DNA from 3 places in the Mesorhizobium sp. WSM3864 genome. Region 3 is predicted to be linked to each of the others. Evidence: riboswitches for the same ligand, from Rfam matches in the RefSeq annotation. Region 3 holds a riboswitch; each other region holds the start of a gene.
What was found. A riboswitch is a leader RNA that binds a small molecule or an ion and turns the genes downstream of it on or off. The one in region 3 is predicted to bind cobalamin.
Positions count from the first base shown of each region.

Region 1 (7,038 bases), on a different contig from region 3:
GCTGAGCCTCACCCCTTTTTGACAGCGCCGGCAGTGACCTCATCCTTGTGCGCGGCAAAGGCTTCCAGGACCTCGGTCTTTTCGGCTTTCGGAACCTTGAAGCGGTCGAGCGTCCGCCCCAGTTCCGCTGCGACCTCGTCGAATTCGGCGGGAGAAATCTTCAGCTCCTTGTGGGCCTCCTCGAGGCCGAGCGGCGTCGCGCCCGGCTCGGTGGCCACGAACTTGAAGGGGCCGCCGGAAACATCGCACACCCACAGCGTACGCATGAACTTGAGGCCCGGCAGCCGTTCGAGGTTCTTGGTGTGCCATTTGCGCAGTTGCGGGTTCTTGGACTTCTTGCCGACGATGGGGTTTTTCACGACGGCGTCGCTGAAGTGATCGACCACGGCTGCGATGGCGAACACGCCTCCCAACCGATCGTATAGACTCTTGTCCGGCGCGGTCTGCTTGGTCTGCGCCAGCGCATCGCCGGCGGGCAATATGGCGGTCGACGCGGCCGCCGCCGCCAGCACGGCGACGACGCTTCGTCTCGAAAGAGAGGTCGAAACAGCCGTTTTCATCTCTGGTACCTCCGTTGGGCCAGAGCCGGCCGCTCTGGCGGCTTCAATGCGTGATTGCGGGACATATGCACTTTGCCTCAAACGGCATCGTATGAGGAACTAACGAAACTGCGCCCGAAATATTCCTCAGGCGGACCGGCAGCCAGGGGTCTATTCACGATGGCTAAAATTTTGCGTGACGGAGACGGATACATAAACGGCGTCGCGCGTTAATGCGCCTATGGCTGACGGGCTTTTCCGTGAATCGTGGCCTCGCGGAAACGGCGAGATGGCGCGATTCATTCGTGAATATCCCTGGTCGGAAAGCCCGCTCGGGCCGATCGAGACATGGACGCTCAGCCTGAGGACGACGGTCGACCTGATGCTCGCCGCCGAAGCCCAGATCGTGCTTTTCTGCGGGCCGGAGTTTGTCGCGCTCTACAATGACGCCTACGCGCCGACCATCGGCGACAAGCATCCGCGGGCGCTCGGCCGCCCCGCCGAGGAAAACTGGTCCGAGCTCTGGACCGACCTCGAGCCGCTGCTGCGCGGCGTTCTCGAAACCGGCGAAACGTTCTCGGCCAGGGACCGGCCTTTCTACATCGAACTGTCCGGCCTGGTCGGCGAGACGGTGTATTTCGACATCTCCTATTCCGCGGTGCGGGCGCAGGACGGCACGGTTGAAGCCGTGCTCTGCATCGTTTCGGAAACCACGGCCCGGGTGCTGGCGGCAGCAAAGGTGCGCGAAAGCGAGCAGCGGTTTCGCGCGCTGGTCAATGCCAGCTCCGACGTGGTTTATCGGATGAGCCCGGACTGGCAGGAAATGCATGAGCTGGACGGCCGCGGCTTCCTGTCGAGCGCTCAGGGGCCGGCGATCCGCTGGCGCGACGAATACCTGTTCCCGGAAGACCAGGCGAGCATCCAGGCGGCGATCGAGCGCGCCATCATGGAGCGCGGCGTGTTCGAGCTCGAGCACAGGGTGCGGCGCGCCGACGGGTCCGCCGGCTGGACCACCTCACGGGCAATCCCGATCATCGATGACACCGGCAGCATCCTGGAATGGTTCGGCATGGCCGCCGACATCACCGAAAAACGGGCGAGCGAACAGCAGATCCAACTCTTGATGCGCGAGGTGAACCACCGCGTCAAAAACCAGTACGCCGTGATCCTTTCCATGATCCGCGAGACGAGCAAACGCGCGACGGACCCGCGCGCGTTCGAACACCAGATCCGCGAACGCATCATGGCGCTGTCGCGCTCGCACGACCTCTTGGTGCTCAACGACTGGCGCGGCGCGGGCATGGCCGACCTTGTGCGCGAACATCTGCGGCCGTTCGGACACGAAGAGCGCATCTCGCCATCCGGACCGGACGTGACGCTGCGGCTGAACGCGGTGCAGAACATCGGCATGGCGCTGCATGAGCTGGGCACCAACGCGACGAAATACGGCGCCCTGGCCGGCGACGCCGGAACCGTGCGGATGGACTGGCGGGTAGCCCCGGCCCCCGAAGGCAGCGATTTCGAGCTGGTCTGGGAGGAACATTTTTCTGAACCTGCCGCGGCCGCCGATGCCAAGCCGCACAAAGGCTTCGGCAGCGTCGTTCTCCAGCGCGTCGTCCCCACCAGCCTCTCCGGCAGCGCCTCCATGGAACGGCTGCCCGGCCTCGTTCGCTGGACGCTCTCGGCGCCGCTCGCCAACGTGGTTGTCGCCCGTGGGGCGGAGCTGGACGGCGATGAGCAGATCGCCGGGCTGACGTGAGGGCGGCTGCATCCTGAGGAGACCGACCCGACGGCCGGCCACAACGCCTGGGGACCCGCTGCGCCGCCGAGCCTGCCGTATCGCCGCACGTCGCTGGCCTGCGCTGCTCCCTTTTTTTGCTTTCCCTTCCCGGCCTTTTTTCGAACAGAAAAGCGCCAGCTTTTCTGTTCTGGACTCTGGATATTTGGACTCTGGATTCTGGCTTATGGATTATGGGGCTTATCCCAGGCCTTAACCCCTGGCTTATCCAAGCGCAGAATTCCGTCACACTTCCAAAGGCTTGGGCTACGGGTCCTCAGCATGCCTTTGAAGCGCGTGCGCACGGGCCGGCGATCTCCTGTTGCTGTCTGGCCAACAGTGAACAAAATGGGAACAAAAATGTCAAGCCGGGCACCGCTGACGGGGCTGGCGATCGTCGCCTTTGCCGCCGTCGGCTTCCTGTTGCCGAGGCGCTTCAAGGAGGCAGGCTGGCAGCCCGCCGGGATCTGATGGCAGAGAGATGCGGCTGGCCTGCTGCAGCCAGCCGCCGCCGGCGGCTTATGAATTCTTTGCTGCGGATGCGCTCTCCACATCATCCAGCCCCTTGGCCTTATAGACGACGTAGGAGATCGCCCAGGCGGCGATGAAGATGCCGATAATGGCGAAGCCCAGATTGTTGAAATTGTCGTTGAGCGTGCCGACGCCGTTCCAGAAGCCGCCCGACAGACCAAACTTGTCACCGATGAGGCCGAGCGCCTCGATGCCGCCGATCAGTACTGCGACAAGGACCGACACCAGGGTGATCGTCATGTTGTAGTACAGTTTGCGGATCGGCTTGACGAAGGCCCACTCATAGGCGCCGAGCATCATCACACCATCGGTCGTGTCGACCAGTGACATACCGGCCGCGAAAAGCACCGGGAAGACCAGAATGGCTTCGAACGGCACGCCCTTGGCCGCTTGTGCCGCGGACACGCCGAACATGGCGACTTCGGTCGCGGTGTCGAAACCAAGGCCGAAGAGGAAACCAAGTGGGAACATGTGCCAGCTGCGCGACACCAGCCGGAACATCGGGCGGAAGACGCGCGCCAGGAAGCCGCGATTGTTGAGCAGCAGGTCCAGATCCTCCTCGACAAACGCCCCACCGGCCCGCACCCGCCGATAGCTTCTGTAGATCGAGAAGAAGATGACGATGTTCATCGCCGCGATGGCGAGCAGGAAGAGTGCGGAAACGCCGGTACTGATCGTGCCGCCAATCTCCTGAAGGCTCTGGAAACGGCCGAGCAGGGACGTTGCCGCCGCGATAGCCGCAGCGACGATGACGACGATCGTCGAATGGCCGAGTGCGAAAAAGAAGCCGACTGAGACCGGCCGTTTGCCGTTCTGCATCAGCTTGCGCGTGACATTGTCGATGGCCGCTATGTGGTCGGCGTCGACGGCATGGCGCAAGCCCAGGCCGTATATGACGAGAGCGACGCCAAGCAATGTCGGCTTGTCGTGGAAGGCGACGAAAGCCCACAGCCACGCCCCGACGTTGAGAATGGCGAGTGCGCTGTAGATTGTAATCAGCTTGGCTTTCAGGTCCGGCGAGCTTTTGTTCAGCATTTTCGATAGTTGGATCAGCATGGTTCTGCCTTTGACGTTGCCTGTCATCGCAGGGAACTCGCCCCGCCCTCCGGCCAGGCGCGCACACCGGATCACCCCGTCCGATGTTCTGCTTTGACGTCCATGATGGCAGGTCTCCTGGCTCGCGGATTCCCGCCGCTTTCGCCTTCCCGGCCCATGCAGCCAGTGGCATCGTGAAAACGGCACGCCGCTTACAGTTGCGGGGGCAGCCACGGCTTTGGATTTCTCCGCACCGCGTTCCCTTTTGATCCCCGAAGGGAACCATCGGCGCGAATTCGCCACACCGCGGTTGGCCAGTCAATCAACAACTCCGACGGCCAGAGGCCCCTCACGCCATCGTGACGAGATCGCCGCGCCCCCCTCACACCCCCAGCGTCGGCTCGGTATTCACCTCCAGCGCATCCTCCGCCTCGTCCTCCTCGCCAAGCACCTCGCCCTTCGCCGGCAGTGCGCGTCCGATCCACATCGGGTCGATAAGGTGGTCGCGCTTGGGGTTGGTGGTGTTGGGATGGATGAGGATGCTTAGGCCGCCATGGTTCAGCATCAGCCAGGGAACCAGCGTCGCAAAAATCTCGGTCGCGAAGGAGACCTGGTACATGGCTTGCTGGTGCGGGCCGACCGGCTCGTCGCGCCAGTTGCCGAGGCGCACGCGAAAGCGCTCTGCGATGCGCTGGCGCAGCCATTCGGCATGCCGCCGCTCGGCCTCTCCGCCGTAGTAGATATGGGCGTGATAGCTGGCGATCTCGGCGATCGGCCTGACTTCGTTCATCGCGATGCTTCCCTTCGATGATTTTTTTGCGCCCGGCGGAACTCTAGCCGAAGCGCGGGCGCCTTGTCTGCAGCCGGCCGCGGTCTGCGCCTGCGGTCGGCAGGGTTGTCGGATATGGCGCTCCCTTGCTCGGCTTTGCCGGGCCATCTCTTCGCCACCTTGTGGGGGCGAGGAATTGCCAAACCGCCGAGGTTGCAACCGGCAGGAAGGATGGCAACGGCCGTTCTGCCTTTGCCCTAAATCACCGCGGTGACCGTGCCCTTCGCATTTAGGCGACAGCCGACTTTCGCCTGCCTCACTTCGATGCCGCCTCGCCTGTCATAGTCTATGCGCACCTCGATCGGCGCGTTGAGCCCGCTTCGGCGTTGACGCAAGGGGCCGGCGCTGACCGTGTAAACACGCACGGCGCCGAGGGGCTTGGCGGCCGCCGTGATCGCGGCGCGACAGGCGCGCACCACGGCGGCCGGCGTGCCCCGTATCGCCTTCGGAGGTGACAGCGGCGCGATGCGATAGCCTTTGGTGCCCCGCCGGAGGTCGCCGCCGGCGGATCTGGAGGGCCTCAGCACTGGAGGCAGCACAATGGTCTGCGTCGCGCTCTTGGCCAAAGCAGGGGCTGTCGGCACCGCGGCCGGGTTCTGCGCAGAGGCAGCCGATCCGCTGACGGCGGAAGGATCGTCGCCCGCGGCGGCGGCGCCCACGCTTGTCGACACGCCTGTGCTGGTGCTGCCCAGATTGCCGCCGGCATTGACGCCGAGCGATCCGCCGCCGGTCGATGCGCCGACGTTTGCGCCGCCGACACCGTCGGCACTGGCGCCCACGCCCGCCGACACGCCTTGCGAACCGGCGCCCAACCCGGCGCCCACGCCGATGCCGCCGACCTTGCCGCCCACGCCGACGTCAAGCGCCGAGGCAGGCCCGATCGGGATGGCGATCGCCAGTGCGGCTGCTAGGTATTTTTTCATGGCCAGACCTTTGTTCCAAGGCCAACCTTGTGTGGCTCCTCATCGAGCGTCCGCTCGACAGCGGTCTGCGAAGCCTTCGTCGCGCGAATGCGTGCCGAGCGATGGCGACTTCTCGCCCTGCCAGGCATCGGCCTCGGCGGTGACCGGCGCGGCTGGAGGCCGCTCGAAAGACGGATGATAGAAAAGCGGTCTCGGCAACGCCAAGCACTGAAAAAGGCTTAGGACTTCTCCTTTCAACTTAGCTGTCGACAGCAGGGCAAGTTTGAGCTCGCCTACGCGCTGCTAACGGGTAACTTTCAAATTAGTTTCAACTAAAATGCAACAGAACAAGGACACCACCGTGCCAGCGCCGGTTGCTGATGCCGACGCCGGGCTCTCGTCGAAATGGCCGTCTCGGCTTCGCCGGGCCAATTCTCCCCCACTTCCTGGCCGGCGCCGGCCTGGAGGCTTGAGAGTCGCCCAGGGCGGCAAGGCGCCCGCGCTACCGGCTCGAAGCCGCAACGCTCATCGCGCTGGCCGACAAGGACGCGGTGCTGGTCGGCCAGGCCGACCTGTTGCGATCGATGGTCGAGGGTGCGGCCGGCGATGCGATCCTGGCCAACAAGCGCGAGATCGAGACCGGCATCGCCGCCATCAGCGCCACATTGCGCGACAGGCAATCGTTCCTGCTGTGAGGGCCGGCTAGGCCTTGCCCCTGGAGCGCCTCACGCCTTTTGACTGGTGAGGCGCTCGAGCGCATCGACGATCAGGTCGCAGAATTTCGCATGGTCGAGCTTCATCGCCACGGTGTGGCGGAAATCGACCTGCTCGCTCGCCGTGCCGCCGAAATGGCGCATGCCGCCCAGCTTCTCGAAATTGCAGACCGTCATGCCCTTGGTCCAGCGTCCGGCAAGCTCGACGCGGATATCGGCCTTCTCGGTGGTGAAGACGCCTGCATCGATCATCGCCGCCACGCAGCAGGCGTCATGGACGGCGGGATAGGCTATCTGCAGCAGGCCGCCATGCGTGGTCGCGATGAATTCCCAGATGTCGAGGATGAATTTGGCGATCGGCCCGCCGACGGCGCGCACCCTGTCCTGCAGGTCGGGGGTGGCCAAGGCCTGGTGCGTGAGGTCGAGCCCCACCATGGTGACGTCCCAAGCGGCGCGGAACACCACGTCGGCGGCCTCGGGGTCGGCATAGACGTTGAACTCGGCCGCCGGCGTGATGTTGCCGCGCGTGAAACTTCCGCCCATCGCGACGACCCGCTTCACCCGCTCGACGATGCGCGGCTCCTTGCGCACGGCTAGAGCGATGTTGGTGTAGGGCCCGACCGGCACCAGCGTGACGGTTTTCGGCTCATGCGCCATGACCGTCTCGATGATGAAGTCGACGGCATGGCGCTGGTCGAGCTCGAACGAGGCG
Region 1 is NZ_NSGD01000018.1:31,083-38,120, reverse strand. It holds gene CK215_RS25445 (group 1 truncated hemoglobin) at 9-512, opposite strand; gene CK215_RS25440 (HWE histidine kinase domain-containing protein) at 922-2,298, shown strand; gene CK215_RS25435 (HoxN/HupN/NixA family nickel/cobalt transporter) at 2,836-3,903, opposite strand; cobalamin riboswitch at 3,993-4,184, opposite strand; gene CK215_RS25430 (DOPA 4,5-dioxygenase family protein) at 4,265-4,672, opposite strand; gene CK215_RS25425 (hypothetical protein) at 4,909-5,634, opposite strand; gene CK215_RS31430 (hypothetical protein) at 6,165-6,308, shown strand; gene CK215_RS25420 (nucleoside hydrolase) at 6,339-7,038, opposite strand, start outside.
Region 1: linked by a shared signal. The riboswitch ahead of CK215_RS25435 (HoxN/HupN/NixA family nickel/cobalt transporter) and the one ahead of CK215_RS00175 (DUF1636 family protein) in region 3 are both predicted to bind cobalamin.

Region 2 (7,038 bases), on a different contig from region 3:
CCAGCGGCGAAAGTCACCGCATGCTGCTCGGCAATGCCGACATCGAAGGTTCGGGCCGGGAACACCTCGCCGAAGAGGTCGAGGCCGGTGCCACTCGGCATGGCGGCGGTGATCGCCACGATTCGTTCGTCCTCGCGCGCCTCCTGGATCAGGCTCTCGGCGAAGACCTTGGTGTAGCTCGGCGCGTTGGCCGGCGCTTTCGCCTGCGCGCCGGTGATGACGTCGAACTTGTTGACGCCGTGATACTTGTCGGCGGCGGCCTCCGCCGGCCCGTAGCCTTTGCCCTTCTGGGTGACGACATGGATCAGAATGGGCCCGTCGCCATTATCGCGGACGTTCTTCAGCACCGGGATCAGGTGCTCCAAATTGTGTCCATCGATCGGGCCGATGTGGAAGAATCCCATCTCCTCGAACAGCGTGCCGCCGGTGACGTAACCGCGCGCGTGCTCGACGGCGCGGGTGATGGCGCTGTCGGCGCGCTTGCCGAGATAGGAGGTCAGCTTCTTGCCGAAATCGCGCAGGCCGAGATAAGTCTTGCCGGAGGCAAGCCTCGCCAGATAGGCGCTCATCGCGCCGGTCGGCGGGGCGATCGACATGTCGTTGTCGTTGAGGATGACGATCAGGCGGGCATTGAGCGCGCCGGCGTTGTTCATCGCCTCATAGGCCATCCCGGCGGACATGGCGCCGTCGCCGATGACGGCGATGACATTGTTGCGGCCGCCCGAAAGGTCGCGGCCCATCGCCATGCCGAGGCCGGCCGAAATCGAAGTCGAGGAATGCGCTGCGCCGAAGGGGTCGTATTCGCTCTCTGCGCGCCGGGTGAAGCCGGAGAGACCGCCTTCCTGGCGAAGCGTGCGGATGCGGTCGCGGCGGCCGGTCAGGATCTTGTGCGGATAGGCCTGGTGGCCAACGTCCCAGATCAGCCGGTCTTCCGGCGTGTTGAAGACATAGTGCAGCGCAACCGTAAGCTCGACGACGCCGAGACCGGCGCCAAGATGGCCGCCGGTGTGCGACACCGCGTCGATCAGCTCCGCGCGCAGTTCGGTCGCCAGCTGCGGCAGCTCGCTTTCATCAAGCGCCCGCAAATCCGCGGGAATGCGGACTTTGTCGAGGAGCGGCGTGTCAGGCTTCGGGTTCACTCTGGGACGGCCTGTCAACTTAACCTTGGGTTAACCTTCAAATATGCGCTTTGCTATGCGCGAGATAGGCTGACGGCGCGCCAATGTAAATGCGTGTCAGTGACGCGCCCGGCGCAGAATGTCCATTCTGCGCTAACCTTCCGGCAGCGGAATGAATTCTTCCTCATCGCCAGGAACGATATCGAAGCGGCCCGTCTTCCATTCTTCCTTGGCCTGCTCGATGCGTTCTTTCGAGGACGAAACGAAATTCCACCAGATATAACGCTTGGAGCCCAGCGACGCTCCGCCGAACAGCATGAAATGCGCGCCGCGCTCGGACGACACGACGATTTCCTCGCCCGGTTTGAACACCAAAAGCCGCTCGGCCGGGAAACGGTCGCCGGCAATCGAAACCTCGCCCTCCAGCGTGTAGATGGCGCGTTCCTCGGCGTCGCCGGGGATTTTGACGCTGGCGCCCGCCGCCAGCCGCAGATCGGCATAGAGCGTTTCCGAGGCGGTCGCGACGGGCGAGCGCAGCCCGGAAAATTCGCCGATGACGACGCGGCCGCTAACGCCCTCGGCATCGATTTCGGGCAGTTGGACGACCGACGTGTTCGCGAACACCGGGGCGATTTCTTCCTTGCTGTCCGGCAGCGCCAGCCAGGTTTGCAGGCCGGAAATCGACATCGGCGCGCCGCGCAATTCCTCGGGCGTGCGCTCGGAATGAACGATGCCGCGGCCGGCGGTCATCAAATTCACGTCGCCCGGCGCGATCACCATTTCGGTGCCGAGCGAGTCGCGATGCCTGATCTTGCCGTCGAACAGATAGGTGACGGTGGACAGCCCGATATGCGGATGCGGGCGCACGTCGATCGCGTGGCCGGCACGCAGGATGGCCGGGCCCATGCGGTCGAAGAAGATGAACGGACCGACCAGCCTGCGTTTCGCCGTCGGCAAGGCGCGGCGAACCTCGAAGCCACCAATGTCCTTGGCGTTGGGAATGACCATCAACTCGATCTGGTCGCAGGCGAAGGCGTCGCCGGCCTCGGGATCGTTGCCCGGAAAGAAGCTCATGACCGGCGTCAGGCGAAGCGGAGCGCGGATCGGGCCTTCGCCTTGGCGGCCTCTTCCTCGCGGTTGCGCGGATGCTGGGTGGTTTCGAGGCTGTCAAGCAGCTCGCGCGCGGCGGCGGCGATCGCCTCGACGGCGTGGTTGAAGGCATGCTCGTTGCGCTTGGACGGCTTGGTCGCGCCGCTCAGCTTGCGCACGAACTGCAGCGCCGCGTCATGGACCTCGTCGTCGGTCGCCGGCGGATCGAAGTTGAACAGGGTCTTGATGTTTCGGCACATGCTTTAACTCCTTACCTGCTTTCTGCCCGAACCGGTCTGACATTGTGCACCGAGGTGTGTTGAGATTCAGGTCAGACCGAGCCGAAAATGGCGGGTTCCGAGAACCGGACCGGAGCGTACTTGAAGGACGTGAGCACCGGAACCGCAGAAAGCCGCGTTTGCAGGCGGCCTCACCTGAATATCAATACACCTCACTCGGCGTCGAGCGGCTCCGTTCCAACCGGCTTGCCGTCGCGCGAGAGCCTGATCTTCTCGACCTTGTCCTCGGCGGCCTTGAGCAAGCGGTCGCAATGAGCCTTCAGCGCCTCGCCGCGCTCGTAGATCTTGATCGACTGGTCGAGCGGAACGTCGCCGCGCTCCAGATCATCGACGATCTTCTCCAGCGCGTCGAGCGCCTGTTCGAAGCTCATCGCCTTGACGTCTTGGTTAGCTTCATCAGCCATCATTCATCCCTTCATCAGCCGCCCGACATGGGCGGCGACCGAAAATGCCAATCCTTGCAGATCGTAACCGCCCTCCAGCAGGCTGACGAGCCGGTTGCCGCTGTGGCGCCCGGCGCGCTCCATCAGCTGGCCGGTCGCCCAGTCGAAATCATCCTCGGTCAGGTTGATCGCGGCCAGCGGATCGCGATGGTGCGCATCGAAACCGGCGGAAATGATGATCAGATCCGGCTGGAAGGCGTCGATCGACGGCAGCACGCGCGACAGGAAGGCGTCGCGGAACGTGTCGCTGCCGGTGCTCGGCGCAAGCGGCGCGTTGACGATGTTGCCGGCGCCGGTCTCGCTCTTGGCACCGGTGCCCGGATAAAGCGGCATCTGGTGGGTCGAGCAATAGAGCACCGACGGATCGTCCCAGAAAATGTCCTGCGTGCCGTTGCCGTGATGCACATCCCAATCGACGATGGCGACGCGCTCGGCCAGATGCTTCTCCTGCGCATAACGGGCGGCGATCGCCGCGGTGTTGAACAGGCAAAAGCCCATCGCGGTCGCTTTTTCGGCGTGATGGCCGGGCGGACGCGCGGCAACGAAGACATTGGCGGCACGGCCCTCGAACACATCGTCGACGGCGGCGTTCGCCGCGCCGATCGCCGTCACCGCCGCATGCCAGCTTTTCGGGCTGGCGCTGGTGTCGGCATCGATCGAGACGATCCCCGTCTCGGGAATCGCAGCGCGGACACGGCCGACGAAATCCTCCGGATGCGCGTAAAGGATAGTCGCCTCGTCGCCTTCCGGCGCCTCGACGCGGTCGAGGGCCGAAAAAGCCTCGTCGTCGAGCACGCGCTCGATGGCGCGCAAACGGTCGGGCCGCTCGGGGTGGCCGGGCGGCGTGAGGTGTTCCAGGAATACCGGATGAGTGTAGAGACGAGTGGTCATGGCGCCTAATCTAGGCACCTGTCGCACGGATAGCCATGTTTCAGCGCCGAATGATTGGGGAAATCGCGCCCAATCGTGTCGCTGGCGGCATTGGCCCGGCTTCGGCTTCGCGATAAGGTCGCGTCGCTGCCTGGTGCCCGCAACGCGGGAGAATCGGGAACACGGTTGAAATCCGTGGCGTGCCCAACGCTGTGAGGGGGACCGCGCCGGCAAACGCCACTGTCCCAGACGGGAAGGCGCCGGATGCGGGTCGATCCCGAGCCAGAAGACCGGCCCGGCAGACATGGTCATCCGCATGGTCAGGCGGAGGACTGCTTATCGCAAGGGGACAAGCGATGCAGGCACGAACAGCCGCCGCCGGCGGCGATGACTTTGACCAATTGGCGCGCGACGCCGTCTACCGAGCCATGTTCACCCGGCGCGACGTGCGCAGCCATTTCCTTGCCGACGATCTCGACGACAGCGTTTTGGCGCGGCTGCTCACCGCGGCACACCACGCGCCGTCGGTCGGCTACATGCAGCCCTGGAACTTCATCGTCATCCGGGACGCCACAAGGCGGCGGCAGGTGCGCGACCTGTTTTTGGCCGCGCGCGAACAGGAACTGCCGGCGATCGAGGTGGAGCGGCGGGCGCTCTACCGCAAGCTGAAGCTCGAGGGCATCTGCGAAAGCGCGCTCAACCTCTGCATCACCTGCGACCGCCAGCGCTCGAAGAACTCGCCGCTCGGGCGCTGGCACAATCCGGAGATGGACCTCTACAGCACCGTCTGCGCGGTGCAGAATTTCTGGCTCGCGGCGCGGGCGGAAGGCGTCGGGGTCGGCTGGGTGAGCATCATCGAGCCCGAAGCGCTGAAGCGACTGCTGTCGATCCCCGAGCACGTCACGCCGATCGCCTATCTCTGCGTCGGCCGCGTCTCGGAATTCGCGCCGAGGCCCGACCTCGAAGCGCATGGCTGGGGCAAGCGCCTGCCGCTGCCCGAGTTGGTGATGAGCGAGACCTTTTGCGGCGCCGGCGAGGCGCCGCTCAAATCGGCGATCGCTCGCCTTGGTTCCCGTGAAGGGGCGAAGCCGTGATCAGGCGGCCTTCGTGGCCGGGGCTGCTGCTCAAGCGGTCCTTGGCGAATCCCAGCGCGAGCCGCCGAAGGGGCTGAGCGCCTTGTCGCGCAATTCCCTGAACTTGGACGAGGCTTCGGCCAGGCGCCGGTCCCATTCCGGATTGGGGACCTGGCCCTCGATGGTGGCGAAGTAGACCTGCATCAGCGAAGCGATGGCGAAGGGCTCGATGAAAGCCGCCTTGAAGGCCCAGGCGAAGACGATGGCCAACACGAAGGCCCAGCCGGCAAGCTGGCCCGGCATGGCCCAGAGGATCGCGGCGGCGGGCGCCAGCATCAAAAGGAAGATGACGAAGGAAACGCCCCACATGATCACCGCCAGCCAGACGGCGTTCTTGACCATCAACTTGCCGTTCTGCGCGTAGAGCACGACGCCTTGCCTGGCGGTCTCGAAAGGCGAGTTGGAATTGGTGCGGATGTTGTAGCCGAGGATGATCTCGTCGACATAGGTCAGCGACAGGCGGATGACGGTATTGATGAAGCTCACCAGACCGCTTAAGCCTGGAATGGGTAGGAACGCAGCAACGCCGCCGATCAGCCCTGTGATGGCGCGGATGGCGCCTTTCACCAGCTGGTCGACGACGAAAAGGATGTTGGCCTCGGCGAAGCGCTTCGTCACCACTTCGCGCGCATAGGCGATCTGGCCCTGGCCGTCGGGAACGTCCTGCCCGTCGATCAGATGGACCATGACGGCGATATGGCCTGCCTTGAGCACATAGAGAATGTATTCGCGGATCCAGTAGACGGCGATCGAGACCACGCCGAAGCCGACCACCCCACCCCACAAGGCAAAGGACATCGGCCCGTCCGGATCGGTCGAGATGTGGCCGACGCCGTAACCGACGCTGGCGCCGGTGCCGGTCGCTGTTATGTAGGCCACCGTGATGCCGAAATAGACGATGATGCGAAAGACGATGAACGGCCACGTCCGCATCATGATGGACACCGACCGGCCGATGCTGAAGTCCCACATGGCCCCGACCCTCCGCCTCAGAGAATTGGCGGGAGAGGATGCGCTCGCTCCTGCCAAAGTCAATGTCGGAGGGATTTTGAGCGGGGGACAATTGTCTGAGGCAGCGCGGACCCGAGTGATTGCCCGCAACGCCGCGACCGGATGCTATTTGGTTTTCAGGCCTTCCAGCAGCTGCTTGAACGCCGCCACAACCTTCTTCGACGTCGCTTCCGGATCCTTGGCATTGGCGATGCGCTGCGAGGCCTGGCTACTGGCGCCGTTGATGAGCCGCGCTGCGGTCTCGGGATCGAGATCGGGAACGACGACGCCCTCCTCCTGCAGCTTTGACAGGTGATCGGTCATTGAAGCCGTGCAGGCGCTGGCGTTGGGCCACTGAGCCGGATCGCCGAGCACGGCCGGGCCGTCCCTGAACATGATGCGCTGGATTTCCGGCTCAAGCGCCATCTCGATATAGGTGGTGCATTCGTCGACGAAATGCTGCCAGCGAGTAGGCGCCCGCGAGGCCACCTCGTTCACCCGCGCCGCCATCTCGGCGTCGATTTCGGCGATCACCGCCTGCAGGAGCCCCTTCTTGTCGCCGAAATGATGATAGAGCGCGCCGCGCGTCAGACCCGCCGAAGCGGTGAAATCGTCCATCGAGGCCTCGGCATAGCCGATCGTGCCGAAGGCATGGCGCGCGGCCGCGATCAGCTTGGCGCGCGTCTCGGCGATCATCTCCTTGCGGGGTTTGTGCATGGCTCCTGGCCTTATTCACATACGCGTCGTATGCTAATTGACATACGCGACGTATGAACTATTTGACATTCATACGCTGCGTATGTAGTTGCGGCGCCTTCCCTTGTCGAGGAACGGGACCATGCGAAACCCATATTCGGAAATCTTTCGGGCTCCTGGCACGAAGAGCTTCGCCGCGGCAGCCTTCATCGCCCGGCTGCCGATCGCCATGGCGCCGATCGGTATTGTGGCGATGCTGTCGCAAACGCATGGCGAGTACTGGCTGGCCGGCGCCGTCTCGGCCACATACGCTTTGGTCAACGCCTTCCTGTCGCCGCAGGTCTCGCGGCTGGTCGACCGCCTCGGCCAGAGCCGGATTGCAGTGCCGACGACACTTGTC
Region 2 is NZ_NSGD01000002.1:466,271-473,308, forward strand. It holds gene dxs (1-deoxy-D-xylulose-5-phosphate synthase) at 1-1,139, opposite strand, end outside; gene CK215_RS06460 (pirin family protein) at 1,272-2,192, opposite strand; gene CK215_RS06465 (DUF2277 domain-containing protein) at 2,201-2,467, opposite strand; gene CK215_RS06470 (exodeoxyribonuclease VII small subunit) at 2,659-2,910, opposite strand; gene CK215_RS06475 (histone deacetylase family protein) at 2,914-3,840, opposite strand; cobalamin riboswitch at 3,955-4,133, shown strand; gene bluB (5,6-dimethylbenzimidazole synthase) at 4,176-4,913, shown strand; gene CK215_RS06485 (hypothetical protein) at 4,944-5,924, opposite strand; gene CK215_RS06490 (TetR/AcrR family transcriptional regulator) at 6,069-6,659, opposite strand; gene CK215_RS06495 (MFS transporter) at 6,781-7,038, shown strand, end outside.
Region 2: linked by a shared signal. The riboswitch ahead of bluB (5,6-dimethylbenzimidazole synthase) and the one ahead of CK215_RS00175 (DUF1636 family protein) in region 3 are both predicted to bind cobalamin.

Region 3 (7,038 bases):
CGGAGCCCCAGAGGTCGATGACCAACGAGCGCGGCCAGTCGCCATGGCTCTGCATGTAGCTGCGCACGACTTCTTCCGCCGCCGCCTGCCCGAGATCATAGGCCGTCGACGTCGGCATGGTGCGCGGATCGGAGGTGAAAAGGTTGCGGCCGGTGGGCAGGACATCGGAACGACCGCGCGCCGGCGCGCCTGCCGGTCCGGCCTTGATGTGACGGCCGTCGAGCGCAGCGAGCAGGGCGTTTTTTTCGGTCTCGACGCTTTGGCGGCGCAGCGGATCGGCTTCGTCATCGGGCGCGCGGCCATAGACATGCAGCCCGTCCTTGACGGCAAAATCCTTGAGGTCGCACAGCCACGCGTCGATGCGGCGCAGCGCCTCGTCCGGCGCATCGGTTCCGGCAACTCCGGCTTCAGAAGCAAGGCCTGTCTTCTGCGCCGTTTCGACGATCAGCCTTGCAAGTCGGTCACGGCGGCGGCGGTCGAGCCCGTCGGCTTGTGCGTATTCGTCGACCAGCCGCTCAAGCCTCTGTTGCGCCTCGTCGAGCCCGGCGCCGGTCAGCGGCGGCGGCAGGTGACCGAGCGTGACGGCCGAGATGCGGCGCTTGGCCTGCGCCGCCTCGCCGGGATTGGAGACGATGAAAGGATAGATGACGGGCAGAGAGCCGGTGACGATCTCAGGGAAGCAGTTGTCGGAGAGCGCGACCGTCTTGCCCGGCAGCCATTCCAGCGTGCCATGCGCGCCGACATGGACGATGGCGTGGATGCCGAGCGACTTTTGCAGCCACAGGCCGAAGGCGATCAGTTCGTGGCGCGGGGGAAGGGTCGGGTCGTGGTAGTCGGCGCGGCGGTCTGCGGAGCGACCACGGTCGGGGGCCAGCGCCACGGTAACGTTGCCGAAGGTGGCGGCGCGGAAGGGGAAGCTTGCGGAAGGAGGCGCTTGAACACCCCCCTCTGTCCTGCCGGACATCTCCCCCTCAAGGGGGGAGATTGGCAGTTTCGCTGACGGCGCTTCTCCTCCAGCGTTGATGATTGGCGAAAGCATCGATGCAGGCGCAATCTCCCCCCTAGAGGGGGAGATGTCCGGCAGGACAGAGGGGGGCGCATTGACGTGAGCTTTGCCGTTGGCTCTTCCCCATGCTGCCTCAACCGTGTCGCGTGCACCTTCGGGAAGCGCTGCCGAAAAGGCGAGATATTCCTGTAAGGTGAGACCAAGTCCACCCACCTCCAACACATCCAGCAATCCGCGCGGCGATTGCGGAATCCCATCAACCGCATAGCCCTGTTCCTTGAGGTCGTGCAGCATGGCGAGCACACTCGACGGCACATCCAGGCCGACAGCATAGCCCGTGCGTCCGGGCGCGCTTGGATAATCCGGAATCAGGATCGCCAGCTTGCGTTCCGCCCGCTGCGTCCGTTGAAGGCGGAGGAAGGCGGCGATGCGGGCGGCGACCTGCGCGACGCGATCCGCCTCGGGACGGTTGGCGAAGGCGCGGAAGGCCAGCGCCGGATCGGCGTCAATCTCGCCCTTGAAGGAGATCGCGCCGGCGAGGATACGGCCATCGAGCTCGGGCAGCACGACATGCATGGCAAGGTCGGCGGGCGCCAGGCCGCGCTGGTTTTTCTCCCAGACTTCGCGCCGCGTCGTGGCGACGATGACCTGGAACACCGGCACGCCGGCACGGTCGAAGAGCGTTTCGGCACCAGGCTCGGCACCGGAAGCGAAGGCGGTTGCAGTGACGATGGCGGACGGGTTCAACGAGGCGATGGCGGTTTCGACGAAAGCCAGCGATACCGGGTCCTTGAGGCTCGAAACGAAGATCGGCATTGGCGTCATGCCCTGCGAGCGAAAGGCATCTGCGAGTGCATCGATTGGCGCGACGTCCGCGGCGAGCAGCATCGAACGGTAGAAGAGGATGGGGATGACGGGGGCACCGACGCTGTCGATGTTGAGCTCTGTCACACCCCCCTCTGTCCGGCAGGACAGAGGGGGGTGTGAAGGACCGCCGACATCGATGATCTCAGGCTCCTCTACAACCCCCAATCCAGCCTGGTAATACCCCGCCTTCGGCACGCTCACCGGCTCGGCCACGGCCGTATCCGACCCGGCGAGTCTTGCCAGTCTTTGCACCAGCGCGCTCATGTTCGCTGGGCCGCCTTCGCGGAAATAGCCGAGCAGGGCGTCGAGTTCGGCGCGCGGCAGGGTCGAGCCTTCGATCAGCCGCAGATCCTCGTCGTGGCTTTCGCCCGGCAGCAGCGCCAGTTTGATATTTCGCTCGCGCGCAACCGCTGCGAGCTGGTCGCAGCCGTAGCGCCACCAGTCGTAGCCGCCGAGAATGCGGACCAGGACGACCCTGGCATGGCGCGCGACGCTGTCGATCCAGAGATCGACCGACATCGGATGGCGGAGATCGCGAAGTGCTGCCAGCCGCATCGACGGCAGCCGCGCGGCGTCGGCCTTCCACGCAGCGGCGAGGCCGGCGAGATCGCTGTCGGTGAAGGACAGGGCCACGACATCCGCAGGCGTCTGCCTGAGGTCGATCGGCTCGGCGAGATCGTCGAGCGAGGCGGATGTCGTGGTGAGGATGTGCATCGCGGTTCGGTCTTGCCTCAGCCGGCGAGGATACGCTCGATCGCCGGGCGGTTCAGCCCTTTGAGGCCGATGACGACGAGCCGCGATCGGCGGTCGTCGTTCGACGTCCAGGCGCGGTCGTAATAGTGGTTGACGCGCGGGCCGACGGCCTGGAGCAGCAGCCGCATCGGCTTGCCACCCACCTCGACAAAGCCTTTGACGCGCAGAACGTTTTCCTGCTCGGCGGCGAGAGCGACGCGCTTTGCCAGCTCATCCGGACTGGCGATGGACGGGATATCGAGGACGAAGGAGTCGAAATCGTCATGCTCATGGTCGAGCTCGTCATCGTGATGGGTCTTGCGGTTCTCGATGTCGTCTTCGACGGCGAGGCCAAGACCGAGCAGCACCGACGGGTCGACCTTGCCCTGTGCGGTCGGTACGACCTTGACCGCGCGCGCCACGTGCTCGCCGATGACGGCGTTGGCGCGCTCCGAGCCGGCCGCGTCCATCAGATCGCTCTTCGACAGGATGATCAGGTCGGCGCAAGCGATCTGGTCCTCGAACACCTCTTCGACCGGATCATCGTGGTCGAGGGAATCGTCGGCGGCGCGCTGCGCCTGCAGGGCGTCCATATCGGCGGCGACGCGGCCGTCGGCCAGCGCCGGACCGTCGACCACGGCGATGACGCCATCGACCGTCACGCGGCTCTTCACCGTCGGCCACTGGAAGGCCTGGACGAGCGGCTTCGGCAAAGCGAGGCCGGAGGTTTCGATCAGGATGTGGTCGACTTTCGGCGTGCGCGACAGGATCTGGTCGAGCGCCGGCACGAAGTCGTCGGCGACGGTGCAGCAGATGCAGCCATTGGCCAGTTCGACGATGTTTTCCTCCGGACAGGTGTCGACGCCGCAGCCTTTCAGGATCTCGCCGTCGATGCCGACATCGCCGAATTCGTTGACGATGATCGCCAGCCGCTTGCCCTTGGCGTTTTCGAGCAGGTTGCGGATCAGCGTGGTCTTGCCGGCGCCGAGAAAGCCGGTGACGACAGTGCAGGGAACACGGGAGAGGGATGCGGTCATGTCAGTCCTTCAGCAGGTCGAGGGGAGGGATGCGGGCAACCAGGCCGCGCTTGAGGGAATCGGGCCGGCCTCGCCAGGGGATGAGGCCGTCGGTCGAGGTGGCAAAGAGCTTTGCGCCGGTGACGAGGTCGGCGCCGCTGGTCGTTTCCAGGTCACCGAAGACATAGCTCCAGCAGCCGTCGCGCAGCAGCGCCGCGCTCAGGCGGCGTTTGCAATTGCCGAGACACTCGACGGTGCGGATGCGGATTTTCTCGTCCGGCGCGGCGCGGCGCGCGTCTTTGGCAAGGAGGGCGCCGGCACGCGGATGCGCGTCCGAACCGGTCTCATCTCGGCAGGAGGAGCAGACGATGACGGTCACTTCCGATAGCGCGTCGCGGGGTTCGGACGAAATGTCCGCGGTATTAGCCGGAAAACTGACGTTGCGATCCAAAACCAGGCTCCTTGCCCGGAAAACCCGCCGAGCGATCGGATTCTCATGTCTCAGACGGCAGGTCTCCTGGCTCGCGGGTCGTCGCCTTGCGCCGCCTTCCCGGGAACATCCCAGTGGTTTTCGGCTGAGGCTCGTCGCTCACAGTTGCGGGGACAGCCGCGGATTTGGGTTTTCCCGCACCGCATTCCCTCTTGGCTCCTCCCCTTGCCGGGAGGAGACCGTCTGCGGCGGATTTAGGCTTAGAGGTGCTGGCATGTCAACGCGCGGCTACGACACCGAAATGTCGGTCAACGCCGGCCCAAGGTCGCCGCCCGGCGTCACCTCGATGGTTTCCAAGCCGAGCCATGCCTGCACCTGTTTCAACTCATCGAAGAGCTGTGCGGCCGTTTCGGCGGGAGCGCCGGCTTCGGCAAAAGCCGCATGAACGCGCAGCACGCCGGCCGGGCGGTCGGCTCTCAGATCGACCCGGGCAACGATCCGGTCGCCGAGCAGGAAAGGCAGCACGTAGTAGCCGTACTGGCGCTTCTCGGCCGGCGTGTAGATCTCGATGCGGTAGCGGAAGCCGAAGAGTTTTTCCGTCCGAGTGCGTTCGAAAACCACCGGATCGAACGGCGCGAGCAGGGCGCGCGCGTCGATGCGGCGCGGAAAACGGGCGTCCTTGTGGAGATAGGCGGGCTTGTCCCAGCCTTCGACCTTCACCGGCAGCAGTTCGCCCACCTCGACCAGTTCCTCGATCCTGGCCTTCGTATCGCCAGGCGCCAGGCGGAAATAGTCGCGCAGATCGCCATAGGTGGCGATGCCATGGGCGCGGGCGGAAATGCGCAGCAATTCGCGATGCGCGTCCTCGACCGAGGGCACCGGCAGGTCGAGCACGGCCTGCGGCAGAACCCGCTCGGGCAGGTCGTAATAGCGCTCGAATCCGCGCCGGTAGGCGGTGGTGATGCGCCCGGCCCAGAACAGCCATTCGAAAGCGTGCTTGGCCTCGCTCCAGCCCCACCAGCCGCCATTGCCCTTGTGGCCTTCGATGTCGGAGGCGGCGATCGGCCCGCGTTGCGCGACTTGCCCGTAGATCTCCTCGATCATCGCCTTGCGCTCGCGGCCCCATTTGGCGAGGCCGAGATACATTTCCTCGCCTTGCTCGGCGCGCTGCATGCGCCAGCGCATCAACGGATAGGTCTCGACGGGCAGGAAGGAAGCCTCATGGGCCCAGTATTCGAAGACGGTTCGCTTGCGGGTGACGGCCGCGTTGTCGAGCAGCGCAAGCGGGTAGGGCCCGAGGCGCGAATAGAGCGGCATATAGTGGGCGCGCACCACGGCGCTGACGGAATCGATCTGCAGCAGGCCAGTTCGGGAAAGCACGCGGGCGAGATGGCGACGATCGGGCGTGCCGGCAGGCCGCGCATCGGTAAAACCCTGCGCACCGAGCGCAATGCGCCTTGCTGCGGCGAGCGAGATCTTTTCCTTCATCCAGCTACCGATCCTTTGCCGGGGTTTCCAGTCGGTGATTCCGGCCATGCTAGCAGGCAAATGGCGGGAGATATGTCAGGATAGAAAAGTGGAGTAAAACATGAAGGAAATCAAACAGGAGCGGATCGGACCAGTTTCTTCCGATATGGCGTCCAGCGCCGGATTTTGAACAAGGTTTGACTTGCGTCGCCGAAACCGCTGCGCTAACCCTCGCCGCGTCGCAGCATAGGCCACCTAAAACGGTTCAGCGGGTTAAACTGTCACGCTTCCGCCTTAGAGTCCGTTGCTGTAATCAAAGTGAACTGGCCGCCGAAGGAAAGTCGCCGCATGAGCGCACTCCTAAGTTCGTATCTGCCTATCGTGCTCTTCATCGCAGTGGCGATGGTCGTCGGCCTGGCGCTGATCGTTGCGCCGTTCCTGGTTGCCTACCGCAATCCCGATCCGGAAAAGCTTTCCGCCTATGAATGCGGGTTCAACTCATTCGACGACGCCCGCATGAAGTTCGACATCCGCTTCTACCTGGTGTCGATCCTGTTCATCATCTTCGATCTCGAGGTCGCCTTCCTGTTCCCGTGGGCGGTGTCCTTCTCCAAGCTCGGCATGCTCGGCTTCTGGTCGATGATGGTGTTCCTGGCGGTGCTGACCATCGGCTTTGCCTATGAATGGAAAAAAGGAGCGCTGGAATGGGATTGAACGACAGTTCAGGCACCCTCGTCGCGCCGAAGCCCAAGGGCATCATCGATCCCAACACCGGCAGGCCGGTGGGGGAGGACGATCCCTTCTTCCTCGAGATCAATAATGAGCTGGCCGACAAGGGCTTCCTTGTCACCTCGACCGAGGCGCTGATCACTTGGGCGCGCAGCGGCTCGCTGATGTTCATGACCTTCGGTCTCGCCTGCTGCGCGGTCGAGATGATCCACACCTCGATGCCGCGCTATGACTCAGAGAGGTTCGGCGTCGCGCCGCGCGCGTCTCCGCGCCAGTCCGATATCATGATCGTCGCGGGCACACTGACCAACAAGATGGCGCCGGCGCTGCGCAAGGTCTACGACCAGATGCCGGAGCCGCGCTACGTCATCTCGATGGGTTCGTGCGCCAATGGCGGCGGCTATTATCACTATTCCTATTCGGTGGTGCGCGGCTGCGACCGCATCGTGCCGGTCGACATCTATGTCCCCGGCTGCCCGCCGAGCGCCGAAGCGCTGCTCTACGGCATTCTCCTGTTGCAGAAGAAGATCCGCCGCACCGGCACGATCGAACGGTGAACCAATGGCCTTGGCGTTGCACGAACTCTCCACCTATCTCGGCGAGAAGCTCTCCGGCCGCATCGGCGAAACGGTGCTTGCTTATGGCGAACTGACGGTTTGCGTCGAGCCGGGCAACTTGACCGAGGTCGCGACCTTCCTGCGCGACGACCCGCGCTGCCAGTTCGTCTCGATCATCGACATTTGCGGCGCCGACTATCCGTCGCGTGCCAAGCGCTTCGACGTCGTCTACCA
Region 3 is NZ_NSGD01000001.1:29,392-36,429, forward strand. It holds gene cobN (cobaltochelatase subunit CobN) at 1-2,587, opposite strand, end outside; gene cobW (cobalamin biosynthesis protein CobW) at 2,605-3,642, opposite strand; gene CK215_RS00175 (DUF1636 family protein) at 3,644-4,072, opposite strand; cobalamin riboswitch at 4,111-4,310, opposite strand; gene CK215_RS00180 (winged helix-turn-helix domain-containing protein) at 4,340-5,539, opposite strand; gene CK215_RS00185 (NADH-quinone oxidoreductase subunit A) at 5,867-6,232, shown strand; gene CK215_RS00190 (NADH-quinone oxidoreductase subunit B) at 6,223-6,804, shown strand; gene CK215_RS00195 (NADH-quinone oxidoreductase subunit C) at 6,809-7,038, shown strand, end outside.